Regions from separate parts of the Rhodococcus sp. G6(2025) genome, predicted to be linked through region 1. Evidence: riboswitches for the same ligand, from Rfam matches in the RefSeq annotation. Region 1 holds a riboswitch; each other region holds the start of a gene.
The links. Region 1 has a riboswitch for S-adenosylmethionine ahead of ACLIVD_RS29980 (putative leader peptide). Riboswitches for the same ligand answer to the same signal wherever they lie in the genome.

Region 2: linked by a shared signal. The riboswitch ahead of ACLIVD_RS03690 (aminotransferase class V-fold PLP-dependent enzyme) and the one ahead of ACLIVD_RS29980 (putative leader peptide) in region 1 are both predicted to bind S-adenosylmethionine.
Region 3: linked by a shared signal. The riboswitch ahead of ACLIVD_RS13175 (bifunctional o-acetylhomoserine/o-acetylserine sulfhydrylase) and the one ahead of ACLIVD_RS29980 (putative leader peptide) in region 1 are both predicted to bind S-adenosylmethionine.

The regions. Positions count from the first base shown of each region.
Region 1 covers NZ_CP179750.1:6,474,797-6,479,071, reverse strand. Annotated here, with positions in the region: gene ACLIVD_RS29990 (HAD-IIA family hydrolase) at 1-590, opposite strand, end outside; gene ACLIVD_RS29985 (sulfite exporter TauE/SafE family protein) at 667-1,434, opposite strand; SAM riboswitch class I at 1,647-1,743, shown strand; gene ACLIVD_RS29980 (putative leader peptide) at 1,751-1,825, shown strand; gene ACLIVD_RS29975 (amino acid ABC transporter permease) at 1,970-2,950, shown strand; gene ACLIVD_RS29970 (amino acid ABC transporter ATP-binding protein) at 2,947-3,729, shown strand; gene ACLIVD_RS29965 (ABC transporter substrate-binding protein) at 3,767-4,275, shown strand, end outside.
Region 2 covers NZ_CP179750.1:762,212-766,486, reverse strand. Annotated here, with positions in the region: gene ACLIVD_RS03700 (LLM class oxidoreductase) at 1-440, opposite strand, end outside; gene ACLIVD_RS03695 (putative leader peptide) at 490-558, opposite strand; gene ACLIVD_RS03690 (aminotransferase class V-fold PLP-dependent enzyme) at 587-1,882, opposite strand; SAM riboswitch class IV at 1,934-2,048, opposite strand; gene ACLIVD_RS03685 (MlaD family protein) at 2,129-3,376, opposite strand; gene ACLIVD_RS03680 (purine-cytosine permease family protein) at 3,673-4,275, shown strand, end outside.
Region 3 covers NZ_CP179750.1:2,907,873-2,912,147, forward strand. Annotated here, with positions in the region: gene metX (homoserine O-acetyltransferase MetX) at 1-891, opposite strand, end outside; gene ACLIVD_RS13175 (bifunctional o-acetylhomoserine/o-acetylserine sulfhydrylase) at 888-2,171, opposite strand; SAM riboswitch class IV at 2,290-2,410, opposite strand; gene ACLIVD_RS13180 (NADP-dependent isocitrate dehydrogenase) at 2,684-3,907, shown strand; gene ACLIVD_RS13185 (MFS transporter) at 4,106-4,275, shown strand, end outside.

The DNA.
Region 1 (4,275 bases):
CCGATCATCAGCGTGTTCGCGGAGTGCGCGCCGATGGCCCGCAACGCCGAGCGCATCATCAGCGCATTCGGCTTGCCCACGTAGTACGGGTCGCGACCGGTGGCCCTACTTATCAGTGCGGCAACGGATCCCGTGGCCGGAAGGGAACCCTCCCGGGACGGGCCGGTGGGGTCGGGGTTGGTGGCGATGAAGCGAGCGCCCCTCTCCACCAAACGAATTGCGGTGGTGATCGCCTCGAAGGAGTAGGTGCGGGTCTCGCCGAGGACCACGTAGTCGGGATCGTTGTCGGTGAGGACGTACCCGATGTCGTGCAGTGCGGTGGTGAGCCCGGATTCGCCGACGACGTAGGCGCTGCCGCCGGGGCGCTGGCTCGCCAGGAACGTCGCGGTGGCCAGGGCGGACGTCCAGATCGATTCCTCGGGAATGTCCAGGCCGGTGCGGAGCAGACGGGCGCGGAGGTCGCGCGGAGTCCTGATCGAATTGTTGGTGAGGACGATGAACGGGGTACCCGACTCCCGGAGTTCGGCGAGGAACAGGTCGGCCCCGGGGACCAGGTGCTCTTCGTGGACGAGAACGCCGTCCATGTCCATCAGATAGGTCCAGCCCGGGTGCTCTACGTCTTTGCTCACCGACTCAGTATGAGGGAGCGGGAGGGTGCATGCGCGACTATGCGAGCAGCCGGAACAGGCCGATGAGGCCGACGACGACGATGGTTCCCCGCAATGCGGTCGGCGACAGCCTGCGGCCGTAACGGGCGCCGAGGACGCCTCCGAACAGCGAGCCCACCGCGATCAGGCCGGCGGCCGCCCAGCTGATCCGGTCGAAGGCCACGAGCGTGTACGCGGTCGCGGCGACAACGTTGACGAGGAGCGAGAGCAGGTTCTTCGCGCCGTTCATCCGTTGCAGGCTCTCCGGCAGGATCGCGCCCATCACACCCATCAGCAGGATGCCCTGCGCGGCGGTGAAGTATCCGCCGTACACGCCCACGGCGAACGTCCCGACGGTCAGCAGGGTGAGGCGCGCCGGGCTCAGCCCCGCCTCGTGGCTGCCGCGCTGCTTCGCCCAGGCCTGGATCTTCGGCTGCAGCACCACCAGGATCAGGGCGAGGATCAGCAGCACCGGGACGACGAGTTCGAACACAGTTTCGGGTAGGTGCAGCAGTAGCCACGAGCCGAGAACCGCACCGCACAGCGACGCCGGGATCTGCCACCGCAGCCGCGGTCCCTGCCCGGCCAGTTCCCGCCGGTACCCCCACGTGCCGGACACGCCACCGGCGACCAGGCCGATCGCGTTCGACATCGTGGCGGTCACCGGAGGGAACCCGAACGCCACCAGGGTGGGGAAGGTGATGAGCGTGCCGCTGCCGACGATGGCGTTGATCGCGCCCGCGCCTACACCGGCTACCAGGATCGCGATGACTTCGAGTGGTGTCACCGAGGCGACGTTACAAGGGCCTCGGAAGGCCCGGCAGCCGGGTCGCACGACCACGGAGATGCAGGGCTGCACGCATCATTCAACCGCATCGATCTCCGTCTGTCAGTACTTCTGCGCACGGTGATTCTTGCGGCCGATCGGCACCATTTCCCCTGTGTTGCAGGGAAATACCCCGTGTTGACGGGGTTCGGGAATGCGGCTAGTGTTCGCTTCAACCATCCAGAGCGACCGAGAGACCTGGCTCGTTGACGTCGCAGCAACCCTTCCGAATTCTTCGGGTGCGGGTGCTACCGCCGGGATCGATGGAAGGCAGCACATGAACTACCCCGCGCGCCCTGCGTGGCGCAGACGGCACATCGACCTGTGCCGGACCACCTCCTGCCACTGTTGACGAGGTCTCACAGCACGCTCACCGGGCATTTCGCCCGGTGAGCGCCTGACGCGCGCCCGCATCCCGCGGAAGACGCGCCTCCTCCAGTCCCGTTTCCAGGTGAAAGGCCGCCTCAGTGATGTCTGTCGTAAGTGGTGAGGGAGCGTGAGCGCCCCCGTCCGGGCGCGTTCGGCCGCGCCCCTCGATTCAGTGCCGTCCGGCGACGGGGACGCCGCGCTGGAAGTGGCGCGGAGGTGGCATCCGTGGCGGTGGGTCGTCAGCGCCGTCGTGCTGGTACTGCTCGCCCAGTTCGTCCACGGCCTCGCGACCAACCCGGGATGGGACTGGGCGACGTTCGCCAAGTACTTCACCGCCGGCTCCGTGCTGCAGGCGCTGTGGATGACGGTGAAGCTGACCTTGTGGGGGACGGTCCTCGGATTCGCACTCGGTGTGGTGCTGGCGGTCAGCCGCTTGTCGCACAACCCGGTGTTGCAGGTGATCGCCTGGGTGTACATCTGGGCGTTCCGGTCGATTCCGCTGATCGTGCAGCTCCTGTTCTGGTTCAACATCACATACCTGTATCAGACTCTGTCGCTGGGCATTCCGTTCGGTCCGGGCTTCTTCACGTTCGAGGTGAACGGTGTCATCAGCGGCTTCACCGCCGCCGTCATCGGTCTGGCCCTGCATCAGGCCGCGTACTCCGCCGAGATCATCCGCTCCGGCATCATCTCGGTGGACCACGGGCAGATCGAGGCGGCGCAGTCGCTGGGCATCCCGCGCCGACGCCAGTTCTTCAAGATCGTTCTGCCCCAGGCGATGCGCGGCATCCTGCCGAACGCCGCGAACGAGGTGATCAGCCTGTTCAAGGGCACCTCGATCGTGTCGACGATGGCAATCGCCGAACTGTTCTACCAGGTTCAGGTGATCTTCGGCCGCAACGGCCGCGTCGTGCCGCTGCTGATGGTCGCGACGATCTGGTACATCATCCTGACCACGCTGTTGTCGATCGGCCAGTACTACGTCGAGCGGCACTACGCGCGCGGATCGGCACGGGCGCTGCCGCCGACTCCGTGGCAGAAGCTCACCCGGAAGTTCGCCGAGATCCGTGACGCCGGTGTCTCCGTACCGAGAGGCGCCACGAAATGACAACCGAAGCCCATCCGGCGGAGTACGCGGTGGAAGTTCGCGGAGTCCACAAGTCCTTCGGCGCACTGGAAGTCCTGCGGGGTGTGGACCTGCTGGTCCGCAAGGGCGAGGTGACGGTGATCCTGGGGCCGTCGGGTTCCGGCAAGTCCACGCTGCTGCGCACGCTCAACCACCTGGAGAAGGTCGACCGCGGCACCATCCGCATCGACGGCGACCTCATCGGTTACCGGCGCAAGGGCAGCAAACTGCACGAACTGCGTGAACGCGACATCCTGAAGCAGCGTTCCCGGATCGGATTCGTCTTCCAGAACTTCAATCTGTTCCCTCACCTCACGGTGCTGGAGAACGTGATCGAGGCGCCGGTGTCGGCGCAGGGCCGCGACCGGGCCGAGGTCGAGGCCGAGGCGATTGCGCTGCTGGAACGGGTGGGCGTAGGTGACAAGGCCCACGAGTACCCGCGACAACTGTCCGGCGGCCAGCAGCAGCGGGTCGCGATCGCCCGGGCCCTCGCACTGCGCCCGGCGGTGATCCTGTTCGACGAGCCCACGTCTGCCCTCGACCCGGAACTGGTCGGCGAGGTCCTCGCCGTGATCAAGCAATTGGCACGGGACGGCGCGACCCTCGTGATCGTCACCCACGAGGTGGGCTTCGCGCGGGAGGTCGCCGACACGGCGGTCTTCATGGACGCCGGCGTCGTGGTGGAACAGGGCCCGCCCTCGCAGGTCATCGACAACCCGCAGCACGACCGCACCACAGCATTCCTCTCCCGAGTTCTCTGATTCTCCACACCTCGGTGTGGATCCCCGAAAGGCGCACATGTCCACCGCACGGTTCCGTACGAAAATTCTGGCCTCGGCCCTCACCACCGTCGCGCTGCTCGCCGCCGCGTGCGGGGGCGGCGACGTCGAGGACGAGGGATCGGCGCCGACCTCGGCTGCCGGATACAACCTCACCGCCGACCAGAATCGCATCACCACCGACGAGGTCGAGTCGATCGCCGCGAAGGTCCCCCAACAGATTCGCGACCGCGGCACGCTCGTCGTGACGGGCAGCGCCGGTTCCGCCCCGCCCCTGCGTTTCTACGCCGACGACGACAAGACGCTCATCGGCTCGGAGACCGACTTCGCGTACCTGATCGGCGACGTTCTCGGGTTGAAGGTCGATCTCCAGGCGGCGGACTGGGCGCAGAACTTCGTCCGCATCGATTCGGGGGAGGCCGACGCGTTCATCTCCAACGTCACCGTCACCGAGGAGCGGAAGGAGAAGTACGACTTCTCGACGTACCGCCTCGACACGGTCGCGTTCGAGACGAAGAAGGACAGCGG
Region 2 (4,275 bases), 2.3 Mb from region 1:
ATGTCGGCGATGAGTCCGGCGAGGCCGACCGGAGTTCCGATGTACTGCAACGACACCGGAGCACGGGGCGTCGCCAGGGCGCTGTCGAGGAGGGCCAGCTCCTTGCGGGCGGCGCGGGCCTCCACGGCGATGAGCACCTCGAGGTCCACCAGGACGGTGACGCTGTCGGGGTCGCGACCGTCGGCGACGAGTTCGGCGCGGATCCGTGCGCGTTCCTGCTGCGCCTCACGCAGATCGGACGCCCGGATCCGGACGACGTTCGGCGGGAACGACGTGAGGTCGAGCTGATCCGTCGAATCGGCGGTCAGGTCCACCCAGTAGTCCGCGCCGTTGATCGGCCGCGTGCCGGTGGCACCCTCGGCCGCCGGGTGGTGGCCGGAGCCGGTCAGTTCGACGGCGACGCGAAGTGGACGGGATACGAAGGCATTGTCTCGAGACATAGGGGTTCCTCGGGAATGACGTGTGAATGAAACGGAGCTGGAAGAACGGTCAGCTCGAACACATACCCGAGGCGGTTCGGCACAGATCGACATGCCGACGGCACCAGTGAGCAATCATTGTGCTCCCAGCCTGCGATGCCATGCGGTCATACTAGCGCGTCCCGCGAAAAACGCGTCTCCGGCACCGGATTCCACTGGCCGCTCTCCTTGGCGTAGGTCCAGCTCCGGCGGCCCGCCACCAGGGTGCGCACCGCGTCGACCAGCCGATCCACGTCCTCGGAGCAGCTTCCGAGACCCACACTCACCCGCACGGCGCCGTCGGGCCTGCCGAGGCGGCCCAGCAGAGGATGGGCGCAGAACCGCCCGTCGCGAACTCCGATTCCATGTTCGGCGGAGAGGTAGGCGGCGATCTCTCCCGGCTCGAACCCGTCGATCGTGAACGTCACGATCCCCACGGTGTCGGGGGCGTCCGACCACAGCCGCAGGAACTCCAGGCCGTCGACGGAGCCGAGGCCGTCGAGGAGCCGGCCGGTGAGTGCCGCCTCGTGTGCGGCCACCGTGCCGAAGTCCAGCTCGGACAGTGCATCGCACGCGGCGGCGAGCGCCGCCGCGCCGAGCACGTTGGGGGTTCCGGCCTCGTGCCGGGCAGGGGCGGGCGCCCACTGGGTCGATTCGACGGTCACGTTCCGGACCGCCCCGCCGCCTGCGAGATAGGGCTCGGCGGCGTCCAGCCAGTCCCGGCGGCCCACCAGCACACCGGCGCCGAAGGGGGCATACAGCTTGTGCCCGGAGAACGCGAGGTAGTCGACGCCCCACTCCTCGACGTCGATGCGCCGGTGCGGCGCGAGCTGAGCGGCGTCGACGAGAATCCGTGCGCCGCAACGATGCGCCACCTCGGCGAGGGCGGCGATCGGCAGAACCTCGCCGGTCACGTTGGATGCACCCGTCACCGCGAGCAGGGCGGTGGGCTTGGAGCACAGTTCTGCGACGAGCAGGCGGACCGTCTCCTCCAGCGTGTCCGCCGCCCTCACGACGCGAGAGTTCTTCCACGGCAGCAGGTTCGCATGATGCTCGATGTCGAGGACGACGGTGCTGCCGGGGACGCAGCCGGCCAGCAGATTCAGCGAGTCGGTCGTGTTCCGGGTGAAGACCACCACCTGGTCCTCCCCCGCTCCGACGAACCGGGCGACAGAGTCGCGGGCGTTCTCGTAGCACTCGGTCGAGACCCGCGACGCGTAGCCGGCGCCGCGGTGCACGCTGGAGTACGTCGGTAGCAGTGCCCCGATCCGGTCGGTCACCTGCGCCAACGCCGGCGCACTGGCGGCGTAGTCGAAGTTGACGTAGGCGCAGTCGCCGCCCTGAACGAGCGGAACCCGCAGGTCGGAGCCCGAAACCTGGGCCAAGGGGGCAACACACACGTCAGCGGTCAGTACAGCAGTCATCACGACATCCCTCGTAGTCAGGGACTCGTCGCAGGGTCGGTGCCCTCTCGGAGTCCGCGCTTGCCGGGTCCGGTATGGACCTCAGCCTGGTCGTCACCCGGAGCACCCCGCCGCGGTGGAGGGTTGCCGACCAGCTAGCCGGGGCTTGACGCTGGTACTCGTGACCTGTTTCGAAGATTGCAGGATCGACGCGCTGTTGTCAACCCGAAACCCGGAGGGTCCCGGATCCGGGACCGAGAACTCGCGTCAGTTGGGAGTCACCCCGAGGAGCGGGGCGAGCTGATTCGCAATCGGGTTGAGGTCCAGCCTGTTCGGGTCCTTCTTGGGCGTGGAGTCCCACGGCTGAACGGTGGCGGGGTCGCCGAACACGATCCGGTTCGCACTGCGGACGCCGGTGAGACTGCCCTGTGGGGCTTCGCAGGACGCGGCGGTGTTCTGCGGGAAGTCCTGCTGCGTGTCGTCGAAGTTCGGGTCGTTCCGCTTCATCTCCTGGAGGATCGCCTGGGTGCCCTCGTAGCCGACGGTGCACGACGGCGGATTGTTGGTCTCGGCCACCAGGCCCAGGTGCACGGTTCCGTCGTCGGGCGCAATGGTCGACGACGCTGCCGCCACCCCCGGCAGGTACACGAACAGGGTCTGCAGGGCGGTGGCTTGCACCGAGATCGCCTTCGCCGTGACGGACAGGTTGGCGAGGTTCGTCGTGGCACCGGGTCCGGCCTCCGAGACGAGTTGCCCCAGTAGATCGCTCGCCGGATTTCCGTTGTCGATCAGCCGCCGGACGTCCGGGTCGCTGCTGCGCAGACGATCCGCGAGCGAGTCCAGGTCGGCACTGAAATCCTTGATCGCCGAGGACTGTTCGGACTGCGTATCCAGTACAGTGCGACCGTCGCGCACCAAAGCCATTGTCCGATCGAGCGATTCGGAGCCCGACCCCGACAGCCCGGACAACGAATCCGCGAGCGACTGAAGGTCTTTGCCCTTGCCGTCGAATGCCGCACCGAGTTCCGTCACGACGGTGTGGAGCGCGTCGATCGGCACGGATTCCGTCAATCCCCGTGTGCTGGCGAGCAATTCTTCGACGGGCACCGGCGTCGACGTGTCGGCGGCGGCGATTCGGGACCCGTCCGCGAGGAACGGCCCCCGATCGGTGGCGGGCCGAAGGTCGACGTACTGCTCGCCGATCGCCGACCTGTTGGCCACGACGGCTTTCGCGGAGGCGGGAATGTCGGGCGCGCTCGTGTCGATCCTCAGTTCGACGACGACGCCGTCCGGGGTCAGGGACATGTCCCCGACGCGGCCGACCGGCACGCCGCGGTAGGCGACTTCCGCATTGGTGAAGATGCCGCCCGACGTCTCCGATTCGAGGTGCACGGTGTATTCGCCGAACCCGAGGAGATTGCCCAGGCGCACATAGTTGGCACCCACGTAGACGAGGCCCGTGAGAGCCACGAGAACGAAGCCGATCAGCTGCCACCGGACGAGCGGCGACCTCACCGTCGACCCTCGATGTCGCGTCGCCCGAACGCCGTCCCCGCTGCGGCTGGCAGGCACCGGTTCGCGAAATGACTGTTGATGGCGGCGGCAGACACAGGCACTCCGATGACAGTGGGATACGTGAGACAAGCGGTCACACATATATCTAGTCCGGTCGCCGTAGCAGCGCAAACTCCGAACCACCCTCGGTGGCGCACGTCACTCGACGGTCTTGACTGAATTTTCAGTTTGGAATATCTTCGGTTCCCAACAGGACGTGATGACAGTCACCTCCGCCCCGAAATGTGAGGTCCGCAGTGTCCACGAATCTCGACCCGACGACGCCCCTCGACGACACCGCCCCCTCCCCGCCGGAGGACCGCTTCGGACACGTCGAGACGATCGGCGTGGAATACATCCCCGAATCGGAACGCGATTCGCGACCGCTCAACATGCTCGCCGTGTTCTTCGGCGGCAACCTGGCGTTCTCGGTGATCGTGTTCGGCTGGCTCCCCATCACGTTCGGACTCGGGTTCGGCAGCGCGATCGCGGCCAGCGCGGTCGGCATCGGACTCGGCACGCTCCTCATCGCTCCCCTGTCACTCCTGGGCCCGCGCACCGGCACGAACAACACCGTGTCGAGTGGTGCGCACTTCGGAGTGAGCGGACGGATGATCGGCTCGGGGCTCACCCTGCTCTTCGCCCTCGCGTACGCCGCGATCGCGGTCTGGACCTCGGGTGACGCGCTGATCGCCGCCGCCCACCGCCTGCTCGGCACACCGGTCGACAACGGCATGCTCGCCCTCGGCTACGGCATCATCGCCGCCGAGATCGTGGCCGTCGCGCTGTTCGGCCACGGCACGGTGGTCGCGCTCCAGAAGTTCGTGCTGCCCGTCGTTGCCGCGCTGCTCCTGCTCGGT
Region 3 (4,275 bases), 3.6 Mb from region 1:
GCGACCGCGGCCCACGTCGTGCCGGTTCATGGCCTCGGACAGCAGCACGTATGTGCTCGGGTCGAACCTGCCGACCAGCTTGTCGGCCTGGTGCTGGAGGTAGCTCTCGACGGCGTACCGGCCGCCGCGCCACGGGTCCTCGCCGTCCTGCGGCGAGTTCGCGAACCGGGAGTCGAGTTCGGCCTCGCTGCGGTAGGTCAGGTGCGCGATCCGGCGGGCGATGCGCAGTCCGGCCCGGGGGATCCGGCCGGTGTCGTGATAGTCGCCGCCCTGCCAGTCGGGGTCGCTGGTGATGGCCGCGATCTGGGTGGTCTGTGTGCCGATCTGGTCGGCGGTCGCGCGGGCGCCGACCGCGAGAACGAGCGCGGACGCCACCTGGTCCGGGTAGGTGACGGCCCACTCGAGCGCGCGCATTCCGCCCATCGAACCGCCGACGACGGACGCCAGCTTGTCGATGCCCAGCAGGTCGGTGAACTTCTTCTCGGCCGCGATCTGGTCGCGGATGGAGATCTCCGGGAAACGGCTGCCCCACGGGCGCCCGTCCTCGGCGATCGAACCGGGACCGGTGGTGCCGCGGCAGCCACCGAGGACGTTGGTCGCGATGACGCACCATTCGTCGGTGTCGATCGGCGCACCCGGACCGACCATCCCGGTCCACCAGCCGGGGGAGGGGTGTTCGTCGGTGACGGGTCCGGTGACGTGCGAGTCGCCGGTGAGGGCGTGCTCGACGAGCACCACGTTGTCCCGGTTCGGGGACAACTCACCCCATCGCTGCACGGCGAGGGACACCGACGGGATCACTGTTCCGCTCTCGAGCTCGAGCGATCCGATGTCGATGGTGCCGAGACGTCCGTCCGCCACCGGCAGGTTCTGTACAGCGCTCACGGTCAAGATGCCGCCGCCGTGAGTCCGGTCTCGATATCGGCGATGATGTCGTCGATCCCTTCGATGCCTACAGCCAGGCGGACCAGTCCGGGGGTGACGCCGCTGGCGGCCTGCTCCTCGGGGGTCAGCTGGGAGTGTGTGGTGGACGCCGGGTGGATCACCAGCGAGCGGACGTCGCCGATGTTCGCGACGTGACTGTGCAGGGTGAGCGCGTTGACGAACTTCTTGCCCGCGTCGATGCCGCCGGCGAGTTCGAACGTCACGATCGCGCCCGCACCCCGCGGCGCGATCTGCTTCGCCCGGTCGTGCCAGGGCGACGACGGAAGCCCGGCGTATCCGACGGACACGACCTCCGGCCGCGCCTCCAGGTACTGGGCGACGGCGGTCGCGTTGGACACGTGCCGTTCCATGCGAAGGCTCAGCGTCTCGAGACCCTGGGCGATGAGGAACGCGTTGAACGGGGAGATCGCCGAGCCGAGGTCGCGGAGCAGCTGCACGCGCGCCTTGAGGGCGAAGGCAGGCGGTCCGAGTTCGGAGTAGACGACGCCGTGGTAGCTCGGGTCCGGGGTGGTGAAGTTGCCGTGGCGGCCCTGGGTCCAGTCGAACGTGCCGCCGTCGACGATGACACCGGCGATCGCCGTGCCGTGGCCACCGAGGTACTTGGTGGCGGAGTGCACCACGATGTCCGCACCGTGCTCGAGGGGGCGGATCAGGTAGGGGGTGGCCACCGTGTTGTCGACGATCAGCGGGAGCCCGTGCTGATGGGCGATCCCGGAGATGCCCGGCAGGTCGAGGACGTCGTTGCGGGGGTTGGAGATGGTCTCGCCGTAGAACGCCTTCGTGTTGTCCCGGATCGCGTCCTTCCACTGCTCGAGGTCGTCGGGGTCCTCGACGAACGAGACCTCGATGCCGAGCTTGGGCAGCGTGTAGTGGAAGAGGTTGTAGGTGCCGCCGTACAGCCGCGGGCTGGAGACGATGTGGTCGCCCGCCTCGGCGAGGTTCAGGATCGCGATCGTCTCGGCGGCCTGTCCGGAGGACAGCAGCAGGGCGGCGACGCCGCCTTCGAGGGCGGCGATGCGCTGCTCGACCGCGTCCTGGGTGGGGTTCATGATGCGGGTGTAGATGTTGCCCGGCTCGGCCAGACCGAACAGCGCGGCAGCGTGATCGGTGCTGTCGAACGTGTACGAGGTGGTCTGGTAGATCGGCAGCGCCCGCGCCTTGGTGGTCGCGTCGGACGTCTGCCCGGCGTGGATCTGCTTGGTCTCGAACGACCAGTTCTCGGTCATGTGCTGTCTACTCCAGTGGTCTGACGAGGCGCGACGGAGTTGCTGGTTCGTTCGCGCACAGGGCTTGTCTGGTGCTCTATCTACGACAACAACAACACATCATGAACCTCCGATGTCGGACCCGCGCTTGTCACCCGACTGTTGTATGAATCAGGGAACCAGGTCATCACCCGGGGCACCCCACCGCGGTGGAGGGTTGCCGGCCAGCTAGCCGGGGCTCGTTGCTGGCACTCATGACCTGGAGTGAATCTTAGCGGCTGGGGTGGAACGACCGGAAACGGCACCGATCAGGGCCACTAGCAGGGAAAAGTTACCCGCGAGTAGGGACGACCTCCGTGCCCCACGTGTTGCGAGCGTGGCGCATAGCAGTACGCTTGTCTTGTTTACGTGCGGTCTCCCAGCGGCCGCCTTGACCGTCTACGTTTGAAAAGCGAACCGTTCGCGGACCCACTCACAAAGTGCGACCGCAACCGTGTAACCAGGGAAACTTCCTAGGAGGACGCGAAGCACCCATGTCCAAAATCAAGGTTGAGGGCACCGTCGTCGAACTCGACGGCGACGAGATGACACGCATTATCTGGCAGTTCATCAAAGACAAACTGATCCATCCTTACCTGGATGTGAATCTCGAGTACTACGACCTCGGCATCGAACACCGGGACGAGACCGACGACCAGGTGACCGTCGACGCGGCCAACGCCATCAAGAAGCACGGCGTCGGCGTCAAGTGCGCGACCATCACCCCGGACGAGGCACGCGTCGAGGAGTTCGGTCTCAAGAAGATGTGGCGGTCGCCCAACGGCACCATCCGCAACATCCTCGGTGGGACGATCTTCCGCGCGCCGATCATCATCTCCAACGTTCCGCGACTGGTTCCGGGCTGGACCAAGCCGATCATCATCGGCCGTCACGCCTTCGGCGACCAGTACCGCGCCACCGACTTCAAGGTCCCCGGTCCCGGCAAGGTGATGATCACCTACACGCCCGAGGACGGCAGCGAGCCGATCGAGCACGAGCTGGTGAACTTCCCCGAGGGCGGCGGCGTCGTCCAGGGTCAGTACAACTTCACCAAGTCCATCGAGGACTTCGCGCGCGCCTCGCTCAACTACGGCCTGCAGCAGAACTACCCGGTGTACCTGTCGACCAAGAACACCATCCTCAAGGCGTACGACGGCGCGTTCAAGGACATCTTCCAGCACGTCTACGAGACCGAGTTCAAGTCGGAGTTCGACGCGGCAGGACTCACCTACGAGCACCGTCTCATCGACGACATGGTCGCGTCGGCGCTCAAGTGGGAGGGCGGCTACGTCTGGGCCTGCAAGAACTACGACGGCGACGTCCAGTCCGACACCGTCGCGCAGGGCTTCGGATCGCTCGGCCTCATGACCTCCGTGCTGCTGACCCCGGACGGAAAGACGTGTGAGGCCGAGGCCGCACACGGCACCGTGACGCGTCACTTCCGTCAGCACCAGCAGGGCAAGCCGACGTCCACCAACCCCATCGCGTCGATCTTCGCGTGGACCCGTGGACTCGAGCACCGCGGCAAGCTGGACAACACCCCCGACGTCATCGGCTTCGCCCAGAAGCTCGAAGACGTGGTCATCAAGACCGTCGAGGGTGGCCAGATGACCAAGGACCTCGCGATGCTGGTCGGCGGCGACCAGGGCTACCTGACCACCGAGGAGTTCCTCGGTGCGCTGGACATCAACCTCCAGAAGGCCATCGCCGAGCAGTAGGCACCGAGCCACAGCGTTACGAGCGGGACGTCCCCTCACGGGGCGTCCCGTTCGGCGTTTCCGGGCCGGGTGAGTCATCTCACGGTCGCTCGCGGCGCGAAAAGCGGAATCCGGGGAAGAGAATTTCGATGTGGGTCGTTGCGCAACGAGGCGCCGTGCGCCGCGTAGCCGTCTCCCCGCCTAGTCGAAAGTCCTTCTGTGAGCACTTCCACCCCCGTCCGCCCCGAGCACCTCGGTGTCATCGCCCAACATCCGTCCGTCCGCAAGCTCGCCATGATCGCGCTCGCGCTCGGTGGCTTCGGGATCGGGACCACCGAGTTCGTGGCGATGGGGCTACTGCCCGAGATGGCGTCGAGTCTCGGGATCAC